DNA from 3 places in the Pseudomonas sp. TE36184 genome. Region 3 is predicted to be linked to each of the others. Evidence: riboswitches for the same ligand, from Rfam matches in the RefSeq annotation. Region 3 holds a riboswitch; each other region holds the start of a gene.

What was found. Region 3 has a riboswitch for cobalamin ahead of ACVWZP_RS00040 (ABC transporter substrate-binding protein). Riboswitches for the same ligand answer to the same signal wherever they lie in the genome.
Positions count from the first base shown of each region.
Region 1: it holds a riboswitch for cobalamin, as region 3 does, so the genes downstream of both, cobO (cob(I)yrinic acid a,c-diamide adenosyltransferase) here and ACVWZP_RS00040 (ABC transporter substrate-binding protein) in region 3, are expected to answer to the same signal.
Region 2: it holds a riboswitch for cobalamin, as region 3 does, so the genes downstream of both, ACVWZP_RS03230 (CbtB domain-containing protein) here and ACVWZP_RS00040 (ABC transporter substrate-binding protein) in region 3, are expected to answer to the same signal.

Region 1 is NZ_JBSSCU010000001.1:6,402,059-6,408,579, reverse strand. It holds gene ACVWZP_RS29115 (cobyric acid synthase) at 1-915, opposite strand, end outside; gene cobD (threonine-phosphate decarboxylase CobD) at 912-1,901, opposite strand; gene cbiB (adenosylcobinamide-phosphate synthase CbiB) at 1,894-2,802, opposite strand; gene bluB (5,6-dimethylbenzimidazole synthase) at 2,799-3,449, opposite strand; gene ACVWZP_RS29095 (cobyrinate a,c-diamide synthase) at 3,446-4,813, opposite strand; gene cobO (cob(I)yrinic acid a,c-diamide adenosyltransferase) at 4,810-5,421, opposite strand; cobalamin riboswitch at 5,502-5,745, opposite strand; gene ACVWZP_RS29085 (PQQ-dependent sugar dehydrogenase) at 5,845-6,521, shown strand, end outside.
Region 2 is NZ_JBSSCU010000001.1:688,254-694,774, reverse strand. It holds gene cobW (cobalamin biosynthesis protein CobW) at 1-747, opposite strand, end outside; cobalamin riboswitch at 840-1,039, opposite strand; cobalamin riboswitch at 1,081-1,290, shown strand; gene ACVWZP_RS03230 (CbtB domain-containing protein) at 1,388-1,576, shown strand; gene ACVWZP_RS03225 (CbtA family protein) at 1,588-2,292, shown strand; gene ACVWZP_RS03220 (cobalamin biosynthesis protein) at 2,289-2,681, shown strand; gene cobM (precorrin-4 C(11)-methyltransferase) at 2,752-3,498, shown strand; gene nfuA (Fe-S biogenesis protein NfuA) at 3,750-4,334, opposite strand; gene ACVWZP_RS03205 (fatty acid cis/trans isomerase) at 4,429-6,521, opposite strand, start outside.
Region 3 is NZ_JBSSCU010000001.1:5,241-11,761, forward strand. It holds gene ACVWZP_RS00025 (nucleotidyltransferase family protein) at 1-493, shown strand, start outside; gene ACVWZP_RS00030 (ABC transporter ATP-binding protein) at 587-1,354, opposite strand; gene ACVWZP_RS00035 (FecCD family ABC transporter permease) at 1,351-2,355, opposite strand; gene ACVWZP_RS00040 (ABC transporter substrate-binding protein) at 2,352-3,362, opposite strand; cobalamin riboswitch at 3,477-3,671, opposite strand; gene ACVWZP_RS00045 (DNA/RNA non-specific endonuclease) at 3,707-4,636, opposite strand; gene ACVWZP_RS00050 (M4 family metallopeptidase) at 4,771-5,832, shown strand; gene ACVWZP_RS00055 (protealysin inhibitor emfourin) at 5,861-6,166, shown strand; gene ACVWZP_RS00060 (aldehyde dehydrogenase family protein) at 6,221-6,521, opposite strand, start outside.

The sequences.
Region 1 (6,521 bases), 6.4 Mb from region 3:
GTACGCGAGGTCACTGCGCACGCTTTTCGAGCCCGGCAGAATAATCAGGTCGGCGGCGGGAATCGGCTGGCCCGGGCCGACGAACTGCAAGTCCACCTGGGGATGCAGGCGCAGCGGGTCAAAGTCGGTGTGGTTGCTGATGCGCGGCAACACCGGCACGACCACCTTGAGCACCTCGGCCGCCTTGTCGATCTGACGCTGGTCGATGCCGTCTTCGGCCTCCAGGTGCAGGTCCATCACGTAGGGCAATACGCCAACCACCGGTTTGCCGGTGCGCGCTTCCAGCCAATCCAGCCCTGGCTGCAACAAGGCGATATCGCCGCGAAAACGGTTGATGATGAAGCCTTTGACCCGCGCCTGTTCGGTCGGCGAAAGCAATTCAAGGGTGCCCACCAGATGCGCGAACACGCCGCCGCGATTGATGTCGGCGATCAGCAGCACCGGGCAATCCACGGCCTCGGCGAAGCCCATGTTGGCGATGTCATTGGCGCGCAGGTTGATCTCCGCCGGGGAGCCTGCGCCTTCGACCATCACCACCGGGTAGGCGTCGCTCAAACGCGTGTGGGACGCCAGCACCGCCTGCATCGCGATGGCTTTGTAGTCGTGATAGGCCACTGCGTTCATGCTGGTCACGGCGCGGCCATGGATGATCACTTGGGCGCCGGTGTCACTGTTGGGTTTGAGCAGCACCGGGTTCATGTCGGTGTGCGGCGCCAGGTTGGCGGCCTGCGCCTGCACCGCCTGGGCGCGGCCGATTTCGCCGCCTTCGGCCGTCACCGCGCTGTTGAGCGCCATGTTCTGCGGCTTGAACGGCACCACCGCCACGCCCTGGCGCACCAGCCAGCGGCACAAGGCGGTGACCAGGGTGCTTTTACCGGCATCGGACGTCGTGCCTTGCACCATCAGCGTACTCATACCGCGTCCTTGTAGGCGATCAGGGCCTGTTCCAGGCGCTGCCAATCGGCGTCGGTGTCGGGCAGGCCGAAACGCAGGCTGCTGTCGTGGACAAACAGGCGCAGCAGAATGCCGCGCTGGGCCATGAAGTTGTGCATGCGTTCGGCGTGAGGGGTGATCAGCCATTGAAACAGGGCGCAGCCGCCCTGGGGTTGGAAACCTTGGCGCTCGAGCAAATCGAACAAGCGCTGGCCGGCTTCCAGGCAACGGTTGCGTTGCCGGGTGTGCCCGGCGGTATCGCGCAGACACGCTTGGCCGATCACCCGCGTCGGCCCGCTGACCGCCCACGGCCCGACCTGTTCGGCCAACAGTTTGAGCAACTTGCGCTCCGCCAGCACAAACCCCAGGCGCACACCGGCCAGGCCGAAGAACTTGCCGAACGAACGCAGCACGATCAGGCCGACCTGATGGGCCTGGCCGGCCAGGCTCAGGTGCGGCGTGACGTCCATGAACGCTTCGTCCACCACCAGCCAACCGCCGCGCTGGGCCAGCCGCGCATGCCAGTCGAGCAGCCGTTGCGGGGTCAGGCTCAGGCCCGTGGGGTTATTCGGGTTGACCACCACCAGCACGTCCAGGCTGTCGAGAAAGAAGTCGACCTCCTGCTCCTGCACTTCGCGCACCACGTAGCCGGCGCGACGCCAGGCCTCGGCGTGCTCGGCATAGCAAGGTGACAGCACGCCAACCTTGCCGCCCCGGCGCAAGCGCGGCAGCAGTTGGATCGCCGCCTGGGAACCCGGCACCGGCAATAAATGCGCGGTGCCGTAGTATTCGCTGGCGGCTTGCTCCAGACCGTCGTCGGTTTCCGGCAGACGCGCCCAGGCGCGCAACGGAATCTCGGGGACCGGCCACGGCCAGGGCGCCAGGCCGCTGGACAGGTCGAGCCATTCGGCCTCGGCAATCCCATATTCAATCGCCGCCTTACGCAGCCGGCCACCGTGCTCAAGCATACAATTGCCCCCCGACGCATAGGATCAGCAGCCACAACCATACGCCGCGCTGCACCAGTTGCCAGCCGCGGTCGATGGCGTCCGCATCCGCCGCCGGGCCTTCGCCCAGTGGCGGACGCTGGTGCAGCTCACCGTGATAGATCGCGGCACCGCCCAACTCGACGCCCAAGGCACCTGCCCCCGCCGCCATCACCGGACCGGCGTTGGGGCTGTCCCAGGTCGGGCCCTGACGGCGCCAGCATTTGATGGCCAGCCTGGTTTTACCGAGTACGGCGTAGGTCAACGCCACCAGGCGTGCCGGAATATAGTTCAGTACATCGTCGATCCTGGCCGCCGCCCATCCGAAACGCTCGAAGCGTTCGTTGCGATAGCCCCACATGGCGTCGAGGGTGTTGCTCAAGCGGTACAGCACCACGCCCGGCACACCCGCAACGACAAACCAGAACAGTGCGGCAAACACCGCGTCGCTGCCGTTTTCCAGCACCGATTCGGTGGCGGCGCGAGCGACTTCAGTGCGATCCAGTTCACTGGTCTGGCGACTCACCAGGTAACTCACGCGCCGCCGGGCTTCGTCCAGGTCATCGCCGCGCAGGGCCTGGGCCACCGGGATCACGTGCTCGCCGAGACTGCGCATGCCGAGGGCACAGTACAACGCGAGGATCTCCAGCACCCAGCCGATGTAAGGCGCCCACGACAACGCGGTGGCCAACAGCGTCAACGGCACCACCGCAATAAACCAGGCGGTCACGCCGTGGCTACGCCAGCCACGGCCACCGCTGTTGAAACGCTGCTCGATGCGCGCGGCGAAGTTGCCGAACGCCACCAGCGGATGCCAGCGCCTGGGTTCGCCCAGCAGCGCATCCAGCGCCACCGCAGCGACACACAGCAAGGCCACACTCATTGACGCACTCCCCAGGTATTCTCATACAACATGTCACTCAGCGGGCGCGGTTCGGCCCAACCTTCGAGCTGCAACATCGGTGCCGGATAGAACGCTTCGACCGGCCCCAGGCACAACACCGCCAAGGGTTTCGCGCCGGGCGGCAAGCCCAGCAGGTCGGCCAGGGCCTGCGGTTCGAACAACGACACCCAGCCCATGCCCAGGCCTTCGACCCGCGCGGCCAGCCACAGATTCTGGATCGCGCAGGACAGCGAGGCCATGTCCATTTCCGGCAAGGTACGGCGGCCGAAGATATGTCGCTCACGCTCATCCATCAGCGCCGCCACCAGCACTTCGGCGCAGTCGTGGATGCCTTCGACCTTGAGCTTCATGAACGTATCGGAACGCTCGCCCAAGGCCTCGGCGGTGCGTATGCGTTCCTCCTCCACCAACTGTTGAATCCGCCCACGCAATGGGCGATCGCTGATGCGGATAAAACGCCACGGCTGCATCAAGCCGACGCTCGGCGCCTGGTGTGCGGCCTGGAGCAAGCGCTGCAGCAGTTCGGGAGCCACGTCACCGCCGCTGAAGTGACGCATGTCGCGGCGTTCGGCGATGGCACGGTAGACGGCGTCGCGCTCGGCCTGGGGGAAAGCGTTGTCGGTCATGAGCCTATCGCGGGCAAGCCCGCTTCCACCGTGGATTCGTGCTGTGGCGCAGCGTGCGGTGCGACTCGCTCGGGCGCAAACAGCGCGGCCACGGCCCGGGGGTTGGAGGGGAAGTAAAAGTGAACGTAGGAAGCGGTCAGCCGCCCCTGTCGATACACCGCCTCGGCCCCGCGCCCGCCATTGGGGCTCACGCCACGGGCAATGGGCACCCAGTCGGTGCTGGTCAGCGAGTGGTGATAGGTGTGCCCACGCAACACGCCCTCGGGCAATTCGACGCTTTGCAGAGCCAGCGCCGCGAGCTTCTTTTGCATCACCGCAGCGCCCTGCAGCAGGCCGACCAGTCCGGCGCGGAGGCCGTCGACATCGGTGAGCGAGTCCAGCAGATAGAGCATGCCGCCACACTCGGCGAGCAGCGGTTTGCCGGCAGCGTGATGGGCACGGATCGCCTCCAGCATCGCGGTGTTTTGCGACAGCGCCTGGTGATGCAATTCCGGGTAACCACCGGGCAGATAGAGGCTGTCGGCGTCTGGCAATTGGCGATCATGGATCGGCGAGAAGAAGCTCAACTCGGCGCCCATCGCCCGCAGCAGATCGAGGCTGGCACCGTAAGTGAAGGCGAAGGCTTCGTCACGCGCGACGGCGATCCGCACGCCAGCCAGCAACGGTTCGGCGCGGGTTACCGGCGGTGCGGCAAAGGTGACCGGCGGCGGCAACGCAACCTCGCAACTGCTGCCCAACGCTTGGGCGGCGGCGTCCAGGCGCAGGTCGAGGTCATTCAGTTCGCTGGCTTGCACCAGGCCCAGGTGGCGGCTGGGCAATTCGATAGCAGTCTCGCGGGACAACGCGCCATACCAGCGCAGGCCTTCGGTGAGGCTGCCTTCGAGCAATTGCGCATGGCGCAGGGTGCCGACGCGGTTGGCCAGCACGCCGGCGAACGGCAAGTCCGGCTGATAGCGTGCCAGGCCGAGGGCCAGGGCGCCGAAGGTCTGCGCCATGGCCGTGCCATCGATCACGCCGAGCACCGGCACACCGAAGTGCCGCGCCAGGTCGGCGCTGGAAGGTGTGCCGTCGAACAGCCCCATCACGCCTTCGATCAGGATCAGGTCCGCCTCCCCCGCTGCTTCCCACAGTAGGCGGCGACTTTCCTGCTCGCCCACCATCCACATGTCCAATTGATACACCGGCGCACCGCTGGCGCGCTCGTGGATCATCGGGTCGAGGAAGTCCGGGCCGCATTTGAACACACGCACCTTGCGCCCCAGGTTGCGGTGCAAGCGCGCCAGCGCGGCGGTGACCGTGGTTTTGCCCTGGCCGGACGCCGGTGCGGCGATCAAGACAGCCGGGCAATGGCGGGGCTGATTCAAAGTTCGACGCCTTTCTGTGCCTTGATACCGGCCTGGAACGCATGCTTGAGCATGCCCATGTCGGTGACGGTGTCGCCCATTTCGATCAGTTCAGGCTTGGCGCCACGGCCGGTGACCACCACGTGCTGCATCGGCGGGCGGGCCTGCAGGTCGCTGAGGACTTGATCGAGGTCGAGGTAGCCGTGCTTGAGCGCGATGTTCAGCTCATCCAGCACCACCAGGCCGATGCTCGGGTCTTGCAGCAATTGGCGGGACACCGCCCAGGCGGCCTCGGCGGCCGCGATGTCGCGCTGGCGGTCCTGGGTTTCCCAGGTAAAGCCCTCGCCCATTACATGGAAACGCACTTGCTCGGGGAAACGGCGGAAGAACAGTTCTTCGCCGGTGCTGTTGCGCCCCTTGATGAACTGCACCACGCCGCACTGCATGCCGTGGCCCATGGCGCGGGCCAGCATGCCAAACGCCGAGCTACTCTTGCCTTTGCCGTTGCCGGTCAGCACCAGCAGCAAGCCGCATTCGTTCGGGGAATTGGCGATGCGTTCATCGATCACGGCTTTTTTGCGCAGCATGCGCGCCAGATGGCGTTCGTCGCGCTCGGGGGAATCGGTCATGGCAGCTCTCCGTTGGGGCTGGACAAAAAACGGCGGGCAGGAAAAAACAACAACAGACAGCCAAGCATCGCCCACCGTGATGCTGTTGGATGATCCAGGCCGGTCTCCGGGCTCATGAGTGGCGCGCTAGAGCGCACGCCGACGGCGCGCCTTCCCATATCGCGGGCGATACAGTGGCAAACAGCACCGTCTTGACTCATTTACCGTTGCGGGGGCAGCGCCGGAATCGCGGCAGCACTGTGTACAAGTGCGCTCACTCACCGGCTTCCCTGTTTCACTCAGTCGACCCGTGGGTCACAGAGCACCTGGAACAAGCGGCGAAGGTTAGTGGGTTGGGGGTGGAGCGTCAATTAAAGCTGGCCTTGCACTTGAACCATCGCCGCATCGGGCGCCTCTACCCTTACAGGCATCCAGGAGAAAACCATGCATAAAACAAGACTCGCCTTACTGATCATGCTCGCGGGCACCCTCGCCGCCTGCGGGGAAAGCTCGACCTTGAAGGTGTCCGATGGCACCGGGCCTTCACCACAGCTGCCGGAGCCGAACAAGACCCTGATCCCCACCGTGAACATCGCCCCGGCCATCGGCTGGCCGGCGGGCACCCAGCCCACGGCCGCCGCCGGCACCCAAGTGGCGGCGTTCGCCGAAGGCCTGGACCACCCGCGCTGGCTGTATGTACTGCCCAATGGCGATGTGCTGGTGGCGGAAACCAACGCGCCGCCCAAGCCGGACGACGCCAAAGGCCTGCGGGGTTGGGTGATGCAAAAAGTAATGGGCCGCGCCGGCGCCGGTGTGCCGAGCCCGAACCGCATCACCCTGCTGCGCGATGCTGACCATGACGGGGTCGCGGAGACCCGCACCGTGTTCCTGGAAAACCTCAACTCGCCCTTCGGCATGACGCTGGTGGGCAATGACCTGTACGTGGCCGATTCGGACAAGCTGTTGCGCTTTCCCTATCAGACCGGCGAAACCGCGATCAAGGCCGCCAGCAGCAAGGTCATCGACCTGCCAGCGGGCAGCATCAACCATCACTGGACGAAAAACGTGGTGGCCAGCAAGGACGGCAGCAAGTTGTATGTGAGCGTCGGTTCCAACAGCAA
Region 2 (6,521 bases), 680 kb from region 3:
GTGATGATGATCGTGATGGCTATGGCGACCGTCGATGTGCTCTTCGGAGCCGGCGCCCAGGCCGATCAGCACGTCCAGCGGTACCCGACCGCTGCTGGCTTCGATGATCTTCACCGCCGGCGGCAACTCTTCGGCGACTTCCAGGCGCACGCGGGCCAGGTCGTCGGGGCTGATCAGGTCGCACTTGTTGAGGATCACCAGGTCGGCGCTGGCCAGTTGGTCGGCGAACAGTTCATGCAGCGGTGATTCGTGGTCCAGGTTCGGGTCGAGTTTGCGCTGGGCGTCGACCTGATCCGGGAAGGCGGCGAAGGTACCGGCCGCCACGGCGGGGCTGTCGACCACGGTGATCACCGCATCGACCGTGCAGGCGTTGCGGATTTCCGGCCACTGGAACGCCTGGACCAAAGGTTTTGGCAGGGCCAGGCCGGAGGTTTCGATGAGGATATGGTCAAGGTCGCCGCGACGGGCAACCAGTTCGCGCATCACCGGGAAGAACTCTTCCTGCACGGTGCAGCACAGGCAGCCGTTGGCCAGTTCATACACGCGGCCGTTGGCTTCTTCCTCGGTGCAGCCGATGGAGCACTGCTTGAGGATTTCACCGTCGATGCCCAGCTCGCCGAACTCGTTGACGATCACCGCGATGCGACGGCCCTGGGCGTTATCGAGCATATGGCGCAGCAAGGTGGTTTTGCCCGAGCCGAGAAAGCCGGTAACGATGGTGACGGGGAGTTTGGCCAGTGTTTTCATCGGATGCCCTTGGGGGCGGGCATACGGGACGATAGGCCCTGCGCGACGCGCAGCAGCAGATTTCGTCACCGGATCACCCCGCCCGGTTGAATTGAAAAATCGGTTGCGAGGCAGGTCTCCTGGCTTGGGGCTTGCGGGTCTTGCGACCGGCGCTGGCTGCGCCTTCCCGCCTTGATGGCAGTGGCGTGGCAGTCAGATAAACCCTTCACAGTTGCGGGGGCAGCCGCGGCTTGAACCGCGTTCCCTTCTTAGCTTCGGCCTGGGCCGAAGAACCTCGAGGGTGCAAGGCTACAGGGGCTCAGTCAATTTGACTACCGTCGCCCTGCATGCTTTCCTACACACCTTGTTTCGGGTGCCCTTCACAGGGTGAAACGGGAAACCGGTGCGTCATAGCGATATGACCAGTCCGGTGCTGCCCCCGCAACGGTAAGCGAGCGAAGCGTCACGGCCACTGTGCTTTGTGCATGGGAAGGCGATGCTTTCAGGACTCAGTTCAAGAGCCCCCTCGCAAGCCCGGAGACCGGCCCGAAAAAAATCATCTAACAAACCCGCGGTGGGCGGGCGCTGTTTGAACCCTGCGTGCCTGGCTCGCGGGTTTTGCATGCGCTCGTGTCACCCTGAACCCCTGAAGGGACGCGCCATGTCGATCATCAGCAGCACCTCGTCTAGCACCAGCAGCACCGCCACCCTGAGCCAACGCCTGGGCGCCGCCATCGGCGCTTCGATCCTCGGCGCGTGCCTGGTGTATTTCGCCGGGTTCTCGCATATCGAAGCGGTACACAACGCCGCCCACGATACCCGCCACAGCGCCGCGTTCCCGTGCCATTGAGACCTGCCGACATGATCAAGCGTATTGCGCAAACCGCAGGTTTCAGTGGGCTGCTGGCCGCCCTGTTGTTGACCTTGCTGCAAAGTTTCTGGGTCGCCCCGCTAATCATGCAGGCGGAAACCTTTGAAAAAGCCCCGGCCGCGACGCAAGTGGTACACGAGCACGCCGCCGGCACCGCTGCACACGCCCATGACGCCGAAGCCTGGGAGCCGGAAGACGGCTGGCAGCGCGTGCTGTCGACCACCGGCGGCAATCTGGTGGTGGCGGTCGGTTTCGCCTTGATGCTCGCCGGGCTCTACACCCTGCGCGCGCCGACTCGCACGGCTCAAGGCCTGCTGTGGGGCCTGGCCGGTTACGCGACCTTCGTCCTGGCGCCAACCCTGGGCCTGCCGCCGGAATTGCCGGGCACTGCCGCCGCCGACCTGGCACAACGGCAGATCTGGTGGATCGGCACGGCGGCCTCAACCGCGGCCGGTATCGCGCTGCTGGTATTCGGTGGCAACTGGCTGCTCAAAGCGCTGGGCGCGGCAATCCTCGTGGTGCCTCATGTGATTGGCGCTCCGCAACCTGAAGTGCATTCGATGCTGGCCCCTGAGGCTCTGGAAGCACAGTTCAAGATCGCCTCGCAACTGACCAACATCGCGTTCTGGTTGGCGTTGGGGCTGATCAGCGCCTGGTTGTTTCGCCGCAACCGCGACGATCGATACACCGCATGACCCTCGTGGTCGGCCTGGGCTGCCAGCGCGGCTGCGAGTTTCAAGCCCTGCTGGACCTGCTGAACGCCGCCCTCGCCGAGGGCGGTATCGAGCGCCATCGCATCACCGCCCTGGCCAGCCTTGATCGCAAGCAGGATGAACCGGGCTTGCTGGCCCTGGCCCAATGGCTGAACCTGCCGCTGCACTGCTTCAGCGCGGCGCACCTGGCGATGTATGACGACCGTCTGAGCCACAGGTCCGCCGTCGCCTTTGCCCATACCGGTTGTTACGGCATCGCCGAAAGCGCCGCCCTGGCCCTGGCCGAACAACTCGGCGGCGCCCCTGCGCGCCTGTTGGTCCCGCGCAAAAAATCCGCCCGGGCCACCTTGGCATTGGCCTGCGTCGACTGAAACCGCGATAATCGCCGCTTCCGATCATGAGCGTTCCTCATGCTCGCGCGTTTTTTCACAGGATTTCTCCATGACCGTCTACTTCATCGGCGCCGGCCCCGGCGACCCGGAATTGATCACCGTCAAAGGCCAGCGGCTGATCCGCAGTTGCCCGGTGATCATCTATGCAGGGTCGCTGGTGCCGGCGGCGGTACTGGAGGGGCATCAGGCCGAACAGGTGGTCAACAGCGCCGAACTGCACCTGGAACAGATCATCGAGCTGATCAAGGCCGCCGATGCCAAGGGCCAGGATGTGGCGCGAGTCCACTCCGGCGATCCAAGCCTGTACGGCGCAATTGGCGAACAGATCCGCCTGTTGCGCGAGTTGGGCATTGCGTTCCAGATCATTCCCGGCGTCACCGCCGTGGCCGCCTGCGCGGCGCTGCTGGAGACTGAACTGACCCTGCCGGACATCGCCCAGAGCGTGATTCTCACCCGCTACGCCGATAAAACCCGCATGCCCGCCGGTGAAGACTTCGACAGCCTGGCCCGCCACGGCACGACCATGGCGATTCATCTGGGGGTCAATCACCTGGAGAAGATCGTCGCCGAACTGCTGCCGCACTATGGCGCGGATTGCCCGATTGCCGTGGTACACCGCGCGACCTGGCCGGATCAGGATTGGGCTGTCGGCACCTTGGCGGACATTGCCGAAAAAGTCGCGGCCAAAGGCTTCAGGCGCACAGCGCTGATTGTGGTGGGTCGGGTGCTGGCCAGTGACAGTTTCAGCGCGTCGTCGCTGTATCGGGCCGGGCATGCACACCTGTACCGCCCCTAATCAAAAACATCAAAAAACAAACATAAAACACTGACTTAACTAAACAAACACAAAAAAATGTGGGAGGGAGCTTGCTCCCGATAGCGGTGTATCTGTTGCTTGATAAGTCGACTGACCCGCCGCTATCGGGAGCAAGCTCCCTCCCACACTTAATGTTCAGCGTTAGGTAGGTCGCGTAAGCGGCTGAATTTTAAGCATAAAAAAACGGCGCTCACGGGGCGCCGTTTTTTTGCTCGCAGCGAACACCTGACTCAGTAGTAGGCGTTTTCTTTCTGCGTATGGTCAGTCACATCGCGGACGCCCTTGAGCTCCGGAATGCGCTCCAGCAAGGTACGCTCGATGCCTTCACGCAGGGTCACATCCGCCTGGCCGCAGCCCTGGCAGCCGCCGCCGAACTTCAATACGGCGATACCGTCATCCACCACGTCGATCAAGCTGACCTGCCCACCGTGGCTGGCCAGCCCAGGGTTGATCTCGGTTTGCAGGTAGTAATTGATGCGCTCGTTGACCGGGCTGTCGGCATTGACGTTCGGCACCTTGGCGTTCGGCGCCTTGATGGTCAATTGGCCGCCCATGCGGTCAGTGGCGTAGTCGACCACCGCGTCGTCGAGGAACGCTTCGCTGAAGGCATCGATATACGCGGTGAAGCTTTTCAGCCCCAGCGCGGTGTCTTCCGGCTTCTCTTCGCCCGGCTTGCAGTAGGCGATGCACGTCTCGGCGTACTGGGTGCCAGGCTGGGTGATAAAGACGCGGATGCCGATACCCGGGGTGTTCTGCTTGGACAGCAGGTCAGCCAGGTAATCGTGGGCGGCGTCGGTAATGGTTATGGCAGTCATGGAAACTCCTCACAGGCTTGCTGGCAGTTTACGCCAAAATATTACGCAGATACAAAGCCCCAGTAATTTTGTCGGAAAAGCCTCGCCATCGCCGTCAGAGGTTTTCATAGCGGTTCATATCCAGCACACCCTCTTCCAACGGCGTGGTTTCGCGGATGTAGGTCGACAGATCGTGGAAGTACTCCCAGAACTGCGGATGGCTGCGGCGCACACCCCAACGATCGACGATCTTCTCGAAGTGCTGGGCGTCGCGGGCACTTTCCATGGCCGCGACGAACGCCGGCACTTGCTCGGCCGGGATATTGAACATGAAGTTCGGATAACTGCTCAGCACGCCGGGGTAGACCGTCAACGTGTCCAGGCCCGGTTGATAGCGAGAAGCCTCACCCAGCATGAACGCGACATTACTGTGGGCACGGTTGCGCAGCAGGCTGTAGACCTCGCGATGACCGGTGCGGGTTTCGATGCGCAGCATGGTCGCTTCCGGCAATTGGTCGATGACCTTGAGCCCCGCCGCCGGGCGTGACGTCAGGCGACTCAGGGCCTGCTCGGCATCGCGCAGCACCGGTTCGAGGCCCGGCCGCGAGCAGTAGGCGCCGACACAGCGATTGATCGGGTCCGGGCTGGCATTGAGGTCGCCATAACGCGCCAGCAACTGGTTGACGAAATCGCGTTTCGGGTCTTTTTCATTCAGTTTCAGGCCGGTGGGTTTATCGTCGTCGATCGACTCATAGTCCATCCACAACTTGACCTTGCCGCCGTTCTGATACCAATCGTCGAGGAAATCGTCCCGCGAATTGGCCGGCATCAGGCGCAGGAAGTTCTGTTCGGCGCCATTGCGGATCAGGTCGAAGTACAAGCGGGTCTGGGCCTGATGGGAGACGTTGCCGAACACGTCGAAGTTGACCACCAATTGGTAGTAGGTGCGCTCCAGCAACGGATAATCGAACAACCACATCGTCTGCGGGACTTCACCGATCAGGCCTTTATTGACCGACGCGCTGTCGAAGTGACGGAAGATGCTCAACAACGCATTGTCGTTGCCGGCCCACAGCGTCGACCAACCGGGCGCCGGCAACTCGCCATAGCGGTAGCGACGCAGCGCTTCGTACTCGTTGCGCTTGTCACGGTACTTGAGCCACAGGCTGAGCACGCTGCCCACGTCGTCGTTCTGCCCGGGCATTGCCAGCAACGGCGTGGCACGGCCACGATAGAGCGGATCGGTGATGTACAGGTCGTGTTCGGGGGCCTGGAACAGTGCCCAGAAGTTGTCGCGGATCACGTCCGTGGCGATCTGGCCCCGGCACACCGGGCCGCGGATGAAGGTGCGGACAAAGTACTCGGCATTATCGAGCATGAACTGGTAGCGCGCCTGGGCCGGAATCGCCTCGAACGTCTCGAACGGGTTGGCACGACGGCCCGGACCGTAGCCTGGCAAGGCGCTGACCTGCCAGTCGCCGCTGTAGAACAAGGCTTTGACCCGTTCCATTTTCGCCGCGCTGAGCGGGTACGTGATGTGGGTCTTATGGACGATCACCCCCTGTATCGGCCACAGCCGGTAGTAGATCCGGGTACCGGGATCGTCGTTGGGGCGACGGGTATTGATCAGGTCGATCGGCTGCCCGCTGGGGGTGCGCGAGCGGACCCACTGGAAGAAATGCCCCGGCTCACCGCCTTCGAAATACAGATGTGCGATAAACAGGTGTTCAAACAGCCAGCGGGCGACCAGGCTTTCGCGGGCGCCGGGGGCGTTGAGCAGGTTTTCCCACTGCAGCACCTGTGCGGCTTCCTGGGCACTTGGCGCCACGCCCTGCTGGTCAATCGGCGCACCGGAGGCCAGCCAGCGTCGCAGGGTCTGGTACTGCTGGTCGCTCAAGCCGGTCACGGCCAGCGGCATGCCTTCATTGGGGTGCACGTCGGCGTAAGTGTCGAACTCCTCTGGCAGCGGGCACATGTTCTCGCGGTTCAGGCCCAGCACGATGTCGTCCGGCAGCTTGCCGTTGGGCTGCAACGGCGCGCGGCTGTGGCCCAGTTCGAGCATGCGCGCCATCAACGCAGCCTGGCTGCCTTGGGCGTCGAGCACGGAAGTGAAGCCTTCGTGCCGCCAGGCAGCCTTGCCGAACGCGTCGTAGAACAGACGCGTCGGCTTGGTCGCCTGACTGCGATCACCATCGTAGACCAGCACCT
Region 3 (6,521 bases):
GCGCCTGCCGGCCCTTGGTGTGAACCAGTGCATGCTGACCGCGGGCTGTCTGTTCCAGGCTGTTTGGAATCATCAGTCGAATCTGCCTGCTGACCAGGGGGTAAAGGACTACGACATTTTTTACTTCGACCCGGACCTTTCCTGGGAGGCCGAAGACGCGGTCATTCGCGCTGCACAGCGGCTGTTCGAGGATTTGGAGGTAGAAATTGAAGTGAAGAATCAGGCGCGCGTTCACCTTTGGTATGGCCAGCGGTTTGGCCGACCGTATCCGCAGCTGCACTCCGCGCGCGCCGGGATTGATCGTTACCTGGTGGCCGGGACGTGCATCGGGCTGGATGTGGCGACGGGTGAGGTGTATGCGCCGTTTGGTTTGACTGATATGGAGCAGGGCCTGCTCAGGATCAACCCGATCAATCCTGAGCCGGAGTTGTTTGCGCAGAAGGCGCGCAGCTATCAGGCGCGGTGGCCTTGGCTGAGGATTGTCGAGGATTAGCCCAGCGCACGCGGCAGTTCGGCAGGTGCTGCGCGCTGATCCCATCGCCGCCTCGCCGGGCTCGACAGCGCCGACATTTGAACGGTGTTGCCGTTAAGCGCGCAGTCGCAGAATCTGCGCCCCGTCAAACGGGTCCGTCAGGTAGTGCGCCTGCACCCCGAAGGTGTCCTGCAGCCGCTGCGGCGTCAGCACGTCCTGCGGCTTGCCCAGCGCCACCAAACGCCCGCGGTCCAGCACGGCCAGGCGATCACAGGTCAGTGCCTGGTTGAGATCGTGCAGGGCGATCAGGGTCGTCACGGGTAACGCCTGCACGCCCTTGAGAATCGACAGTTGATGCTGGATATCCAGGTGGTTGGTCGGCTCATCCAACACCAGAATCTGTGGCCGTTGCGCCAGGGCGCGGGCGATGTGTACGCGTTGGCGCTCACCGCCGGAGAGGCTGCGCCAGGCGCGGTTGCTCAAGTGCATGGCGTCCACGTCGTGCAGCGCCTGGCGCACGATGCGATCGTCTGCCTCGGACCACGGGCTCAGCGCTGACAGCCACGGGGTGCGGCCCAATGCGACAGCGTCGAACACCCGAATGGCATCGTCGGTGTCGGCCTGTTGTTCCACCACGGCCAGACGTTGTGCCACGGTGCGGCGGGGCAGCTCGCCCAGGCGCTCGCCACCCAGGCGTACTTCGCCATGAGCGGGGGTACGCAACCCGGCCAACAGTTTGAGCAAGGTGGATTTACCCGAGCCGTTCGGGCCGACGATCCCGAGGGTTTCGCCGAGCGTCACCTCCAGGTGGATATCCCGCAGCAACTCGGCTTCCCGCACCTTGAAGCCCAGCCCGCTGCAGCTCAATACCGGCGCACTCATCGAGGGTTTCTCCGGCCGATCAGAATCAGTGCAAACACCGGCGCGCCGACCAGCGCAGTGACCACGCCGACCGGAATCACCTGGCCCTTGATCAAGGTGCGCGACAGTACATCCGCTGCAATCAGAAACAGCGCGCCGCCCAATGCGCTGGCCGGCAACAGGCGCGAGTGCCCGGTGCCGAGCAGCAGGCGCGCGGCATGGGGAATCACCAGCCCGACAAAACCGATGGAGCCGACAATCGACACCATCACCGCCGTGACCAATGCCGCGCAGCCCACCAGCACCCATTGCACGCGGCGTACCGGGATGCCGAGGGAGGCCGCCGAGTCGCGGCCGAAGGTGAACGCATCCAGCGCCCGACGATGCCACAGGCACACCGCCAACCCGGCGACCGCCACCGGCACCGCCAGCCACACCGACGGCCAACGCACGCCGCTGAGGTTGCCCAGCAGCCAGAACAGAATGCCGCGCGCCTGTTCGGAGCTGGCCGACTTGGTGATCAGGAACGCGGTGAGCGCATTGAACAGCTGCGAGCCGGCAATGCCTGCGAGGATGATCTGCCCGGTGCCGCTGGACGAACCGCTGGCCCGCGCGAGCAATACCACCAGCGCAAACGCCGCCATCGCCCCGCCGAACGCACCGACCGACAGCGAAACCAAGCCGCCGCCGACACCCATCAGCACCACCAGGACTGCGCCTGTCGACGCGCCGGCGCTGATGCCCAGCAGGTAAGGATCGGCCAGGGGATTGCGCAACAACGACTGCAAAATCACCCCGCAGGTGGCCAGCCCGGCCCCGCATGCGGCGGCGACCAGGGCGCGGGTCAGGCGGTAGTTCCACACCACGCCTTCATCGATCGGGTCCAGCACGTAGCCGGCCGCCCACAGTTTGTTGGCGAGTACCTGCAACACCACCTGCGGCGCGATGGCGGTTTCGCCGATGGCCACGCCGGCGAGCACGGCGATCAGTAGCAATGCCAGGGCGAGTAGGGTTCGTATCATTTCGGCAGGTCGTAGCCGTCGATGGCCGCAGCCAGTTGTTCAAGACCCTCGAAGGTCCGCACGCTGGCCTGCAGGGCCATGGCGTCGAGGATGATGATGCGGTTGTGTTTCACCGCGTCCATGTTGCGCGTCACCGGGTCGCTGCGCAGGAAGGCGAGCTTCTGTGCATGATCGTCGGCCGGGTAGCGGCGGCGGTCCATGCGGGCGATCACCAGCACGGTGGGGTTGGCCTTGGCGATGGTTTCCCAGCCGACGGCGGGCCATTCCTCATCGGACTGCACCACGTTGCGCAGGCCGAGCGTTTGCAGCATGAACTCGGGGACACCCTTGTGACCGGCCACGTAGGGATCGCTGGCCATCTCGGCGCTGGAAAACCACACCAGCGCACTGGCCTGCTTGAGCCCCTTGGCTTGCACGGTGGCGACGGACTTGGCCAGGCGCGCCTTGAGTTCATCGTTGAGTTGCTGGCCGCGATCCTGCACGTCGAAAATCTCCGCCAACTGGCGGATGCCCTTGTAGATCGTGTCGATGCGGAACGGCTCCAGCCGCGTGCCGTCGGCGCCCACCCGGTTGTTCTTGGCTTCGCAGTCGGAGGGCAGCAGGTAGGTGGGGATCTTCAACTCATGAAACTGCTCGCGGGTGCCCACCACGCCTTGCGGGCCGACCACCCATTCCAGTTCGGCCGCCACCAGTTGCGGGCGCTTGGCGATCACCGACTCGAAGCTCGGTTCGTTATTGGCCAGGCGTTCGATGCCGTCGTTCAGCGCCTTGAACTGTGGCAGCACGTTGTTGAACCACAGCGACGTGCCGACCACTCTATCGCCCACGCCGAGGGCATAGAGCATTTCGGTGGCGGCCTGGCCGATGGTCACGGCGCGGGCGGGCGCTTGCGCGAAGGTCAGGCTGCTGCCGCAGTTCTCCACTGTCAGCGGGTACTGAGTGGGGGCCGCTTGGGCCAGGGCACACAGGCCCAGGCCGGTGAGCAGGGCGGTAACGCGTGGCAGCATTGGGCAATCTCCTTGGAGCCGTACCTGGAACAGGGGGTGTACGGTTCGGAAACACGCCCTCGACCGCTGCGGGTGAGGCAGGCAAGGATGTCCTTCCCGGACACCCCGCCGGTTAGTGATTTTGCTGGGCCGGCAGGTCTCCTGACTGATGCGTCGTCGCCACGCTCCAGCCTTCCCGGACGGGGTCCAGTGGCAGTGGGGGAGCGGGCTCGGCATCTACAGTTGCGGGGGCAGTTCCGATTGGCGCGGTGTACCGCGCTTCGGATTCCCTATTAGTCCCGTTTGGGAACCGGCGCGGTATGGTAGTCGATCACGGCGGGGCGATATAGCCTTAGGTCGCCTGGTTACAGACGAATATCTTCAGGGCCCTGGATCAGCGCTTCAATTCGCGTCCCCGTGGCGCGCTCTTCATTGCTGAAACCATCGTAGTCGGCCAGGTTGGCGAAGCGGATACCGGTCAAGCGTTCGATCTGAATCACGCTGCGCTGGTAGGTTCTGAGCTGGCCGAACATGAGGTCGAGCTGACCCAGCTCGCGGTTTTGGTCGATCATGTAGGCGCTGGCGCAGGGCTTGCCGTCGTCGCTGAGGTAGGCGACCACTTTCCAGAACGCTTTGGGGATTTTAATGCCCCGGTAGACGCGATCGTCGTCCGCCAACACCGGGCCGGTAAACACCGTGGCCCGGGCTTTCCAGCGTTGTGTGTTATCGAGAATGTAGTCCTCGAGTTCCAGCCAGGTCTTCTGGTTGAACCCGCTCATCTGCGGTGAGCAGTTGGTGAAGTGGAAGGTGTCGGCATTGGCGATGTTGGCCGCGTCACCCCAGTTGGGGTCCTGTCGGCGCACCAGGTGACCGCGGTCCAGGCCATTGTCGGTGTAGAGCGCGTCGCCCACCTGTGCGCTGATGGGCAGGCGGCCGTCGTAGGCCCAGGCGTCGTTGCTGCGGATGATATCCACATGCTGTGCGCCATCGATATTGGCGCCCACGTAGAGTGCCAGTCGCCTCGAGCGCGACATGGTCACTGAGAAATGCGTGTAGTCCAGGCGCAGCGGCTGTACGTCAGCCAGCAGGGCTTCATCCACCGTGGGCCATGGCACCACGAAGCGGTCGAGAAACGCTTCAGCGTAGCCGCGCCGGTCCTGCAGGTCCTTGGCCGCGGTGACACGCGCAGTCGCCGCCCTGGCCTCCATGAGGCTGGGGCCGGCCGCGAGCAACGGGCGCAGATCGGCGAGCCGGGGGCGGTGCGAAAGGTCGATTTTGGTGGCGCGTGGGGGCATTGTAAGTTCCTCGCAGTCCTCGGATTAACACTACTGCAGCATAGCTTCATGACAATTTGGCCCAAGCCGCCACGGCAGGACTATTCTTGAACGGTTACCCGGACGTTCACCCCACGCCAAAATGGAGCCAGCCAATGTGTGTTCGCCAGCATCGCAACCCGATTTTCTGCCTGATCCCGCCATACATGCTCGACCAGATCGCCCGCAACGGCGATAAAGCGCAACGGGAAGTCGCGTTACGCACACGCGCCAAAGACAGCACGTTTCGTTCGTTGCGCATGGTTGCCGTACCCGCCAAAGGGGTCGCCCACATGGCCCTGCCCATGGGCGCCGAAAAACGGCGTTCGATCTACAGTGCCGAGGGCGCCGATAGCCTGCCGGGCAAGTTGATCCGTGGCGAAGGGCAGCCCGTCAGTGGTGATGTGGCGGTGGACGAGGCCTACGATGGGTTGGGCGCCACATTCGATTTTTTCGATCAGGTCTTCGACCGCAACTCCATAGACGACGCCGGTATGGCGTTGGACGCGACCGTTCATTTTGGCCAGAACTACAACAATGCATTCTGGAACTCGAGCCAGATGGTGTTTGGTGATGGCGATCAGCAACTATTCAACCGGTTCACGATAGCCCTTGATGTCATTGGCCATGAGTTGGCCCACGGTGTGACCGAAGATGAGGCCAAGCTGATGTATTTCAATCAATCCGGTGCGTTGAACGAGTCGCTGTCCGACGTGTTCGGCTCACTGATCAAGCAGTACGCGCTGCAGCAAACGGCGCAAGATGCGGATTGGTTGATCGGCAAAGGGTTGTTTACCAAGAAAATCAAAGGCACTGCGTTGCGCTCGATGAAAGCGCCGGGCACCGCGTTCGATGACAAGCTGCTGGGCAAGGACCCTCAGCCGGGGCATATGGACGATTTCGTGCAGACCTATGAGGACAACGGCGGGGTGCATATCAATTCCGGTATTCCCAACCATGCGTTCTATCAGGTAGCCACGAAGATCGGCGGGTTTGCCTGGGAGCGCGCAGGGCGTATCTGGTATGACGCGCTACGCGATGCGCGGTTGCGGCCGAACGCGGGGTTCCTGCGTTTCGCGCGCATCACCTACGACATTGCCGGTCGGCTGTACGGTGCTGGCAAGGCCGAGCACAAGGCGGTGAAGGAAGGCTGGAAAGCAGTGGGCATTAACGTCTGACAACCCGCCTGGGCGGTGAGGAACAGCCATGCAAATTTCGATCAAGGAAATTGGGGGACCCGCGTTTTTCCCGGGCCTGGCCCGACCGAACACCGTGGAACTGGAGACGCTGCCCGAGGCGGACCAGCAAGAGTTGCGGCAACTGATCGAGGCTTCACACTTCTTTCAGTTGCCGCAAAGCACCGCGCCGGAACCCGGTAATCCAGGCCAGGTGCATTACACCCTGACCGTGACCGAAGGTGAACGCGAGCACACGGTCTGTGTGCTCGCGCCAGTGAAGTCAGAGGCGCTGGACGGGCTGGTGCAGTGCGTGCGCCGGCATATCCGCTGCTGAGCCTGCTGCGCAGCCCGCGGGATCACGCTCCCTTGCCACAGGGGTTGCTGTGGATTATTTGCGATCCAGCCACACCGTCTGCGCATTGCAGAATTCCCGCACGCCAAAGTGCGACAACTCCCGCCCAAAGCCGCTTTTCTTCACGCCGCCAAACGCCACCCGCGGGTCGGACACGCTGAAGGCGTTGACGAAGATCCCGCCGGTTTCCAGCTGGTCGGCGATCTCGCGCGCTTTCGCCGAGTCGCGGGTGAAGATGCTCGCGGTCAGGCCGAACTCGCTGTCGTTGGCCAGGGCCACGGCGTGATCGGCGTCGCGGGCGCTGATGATGGAGGCGACGGGGCCGAACAGCTCTTGT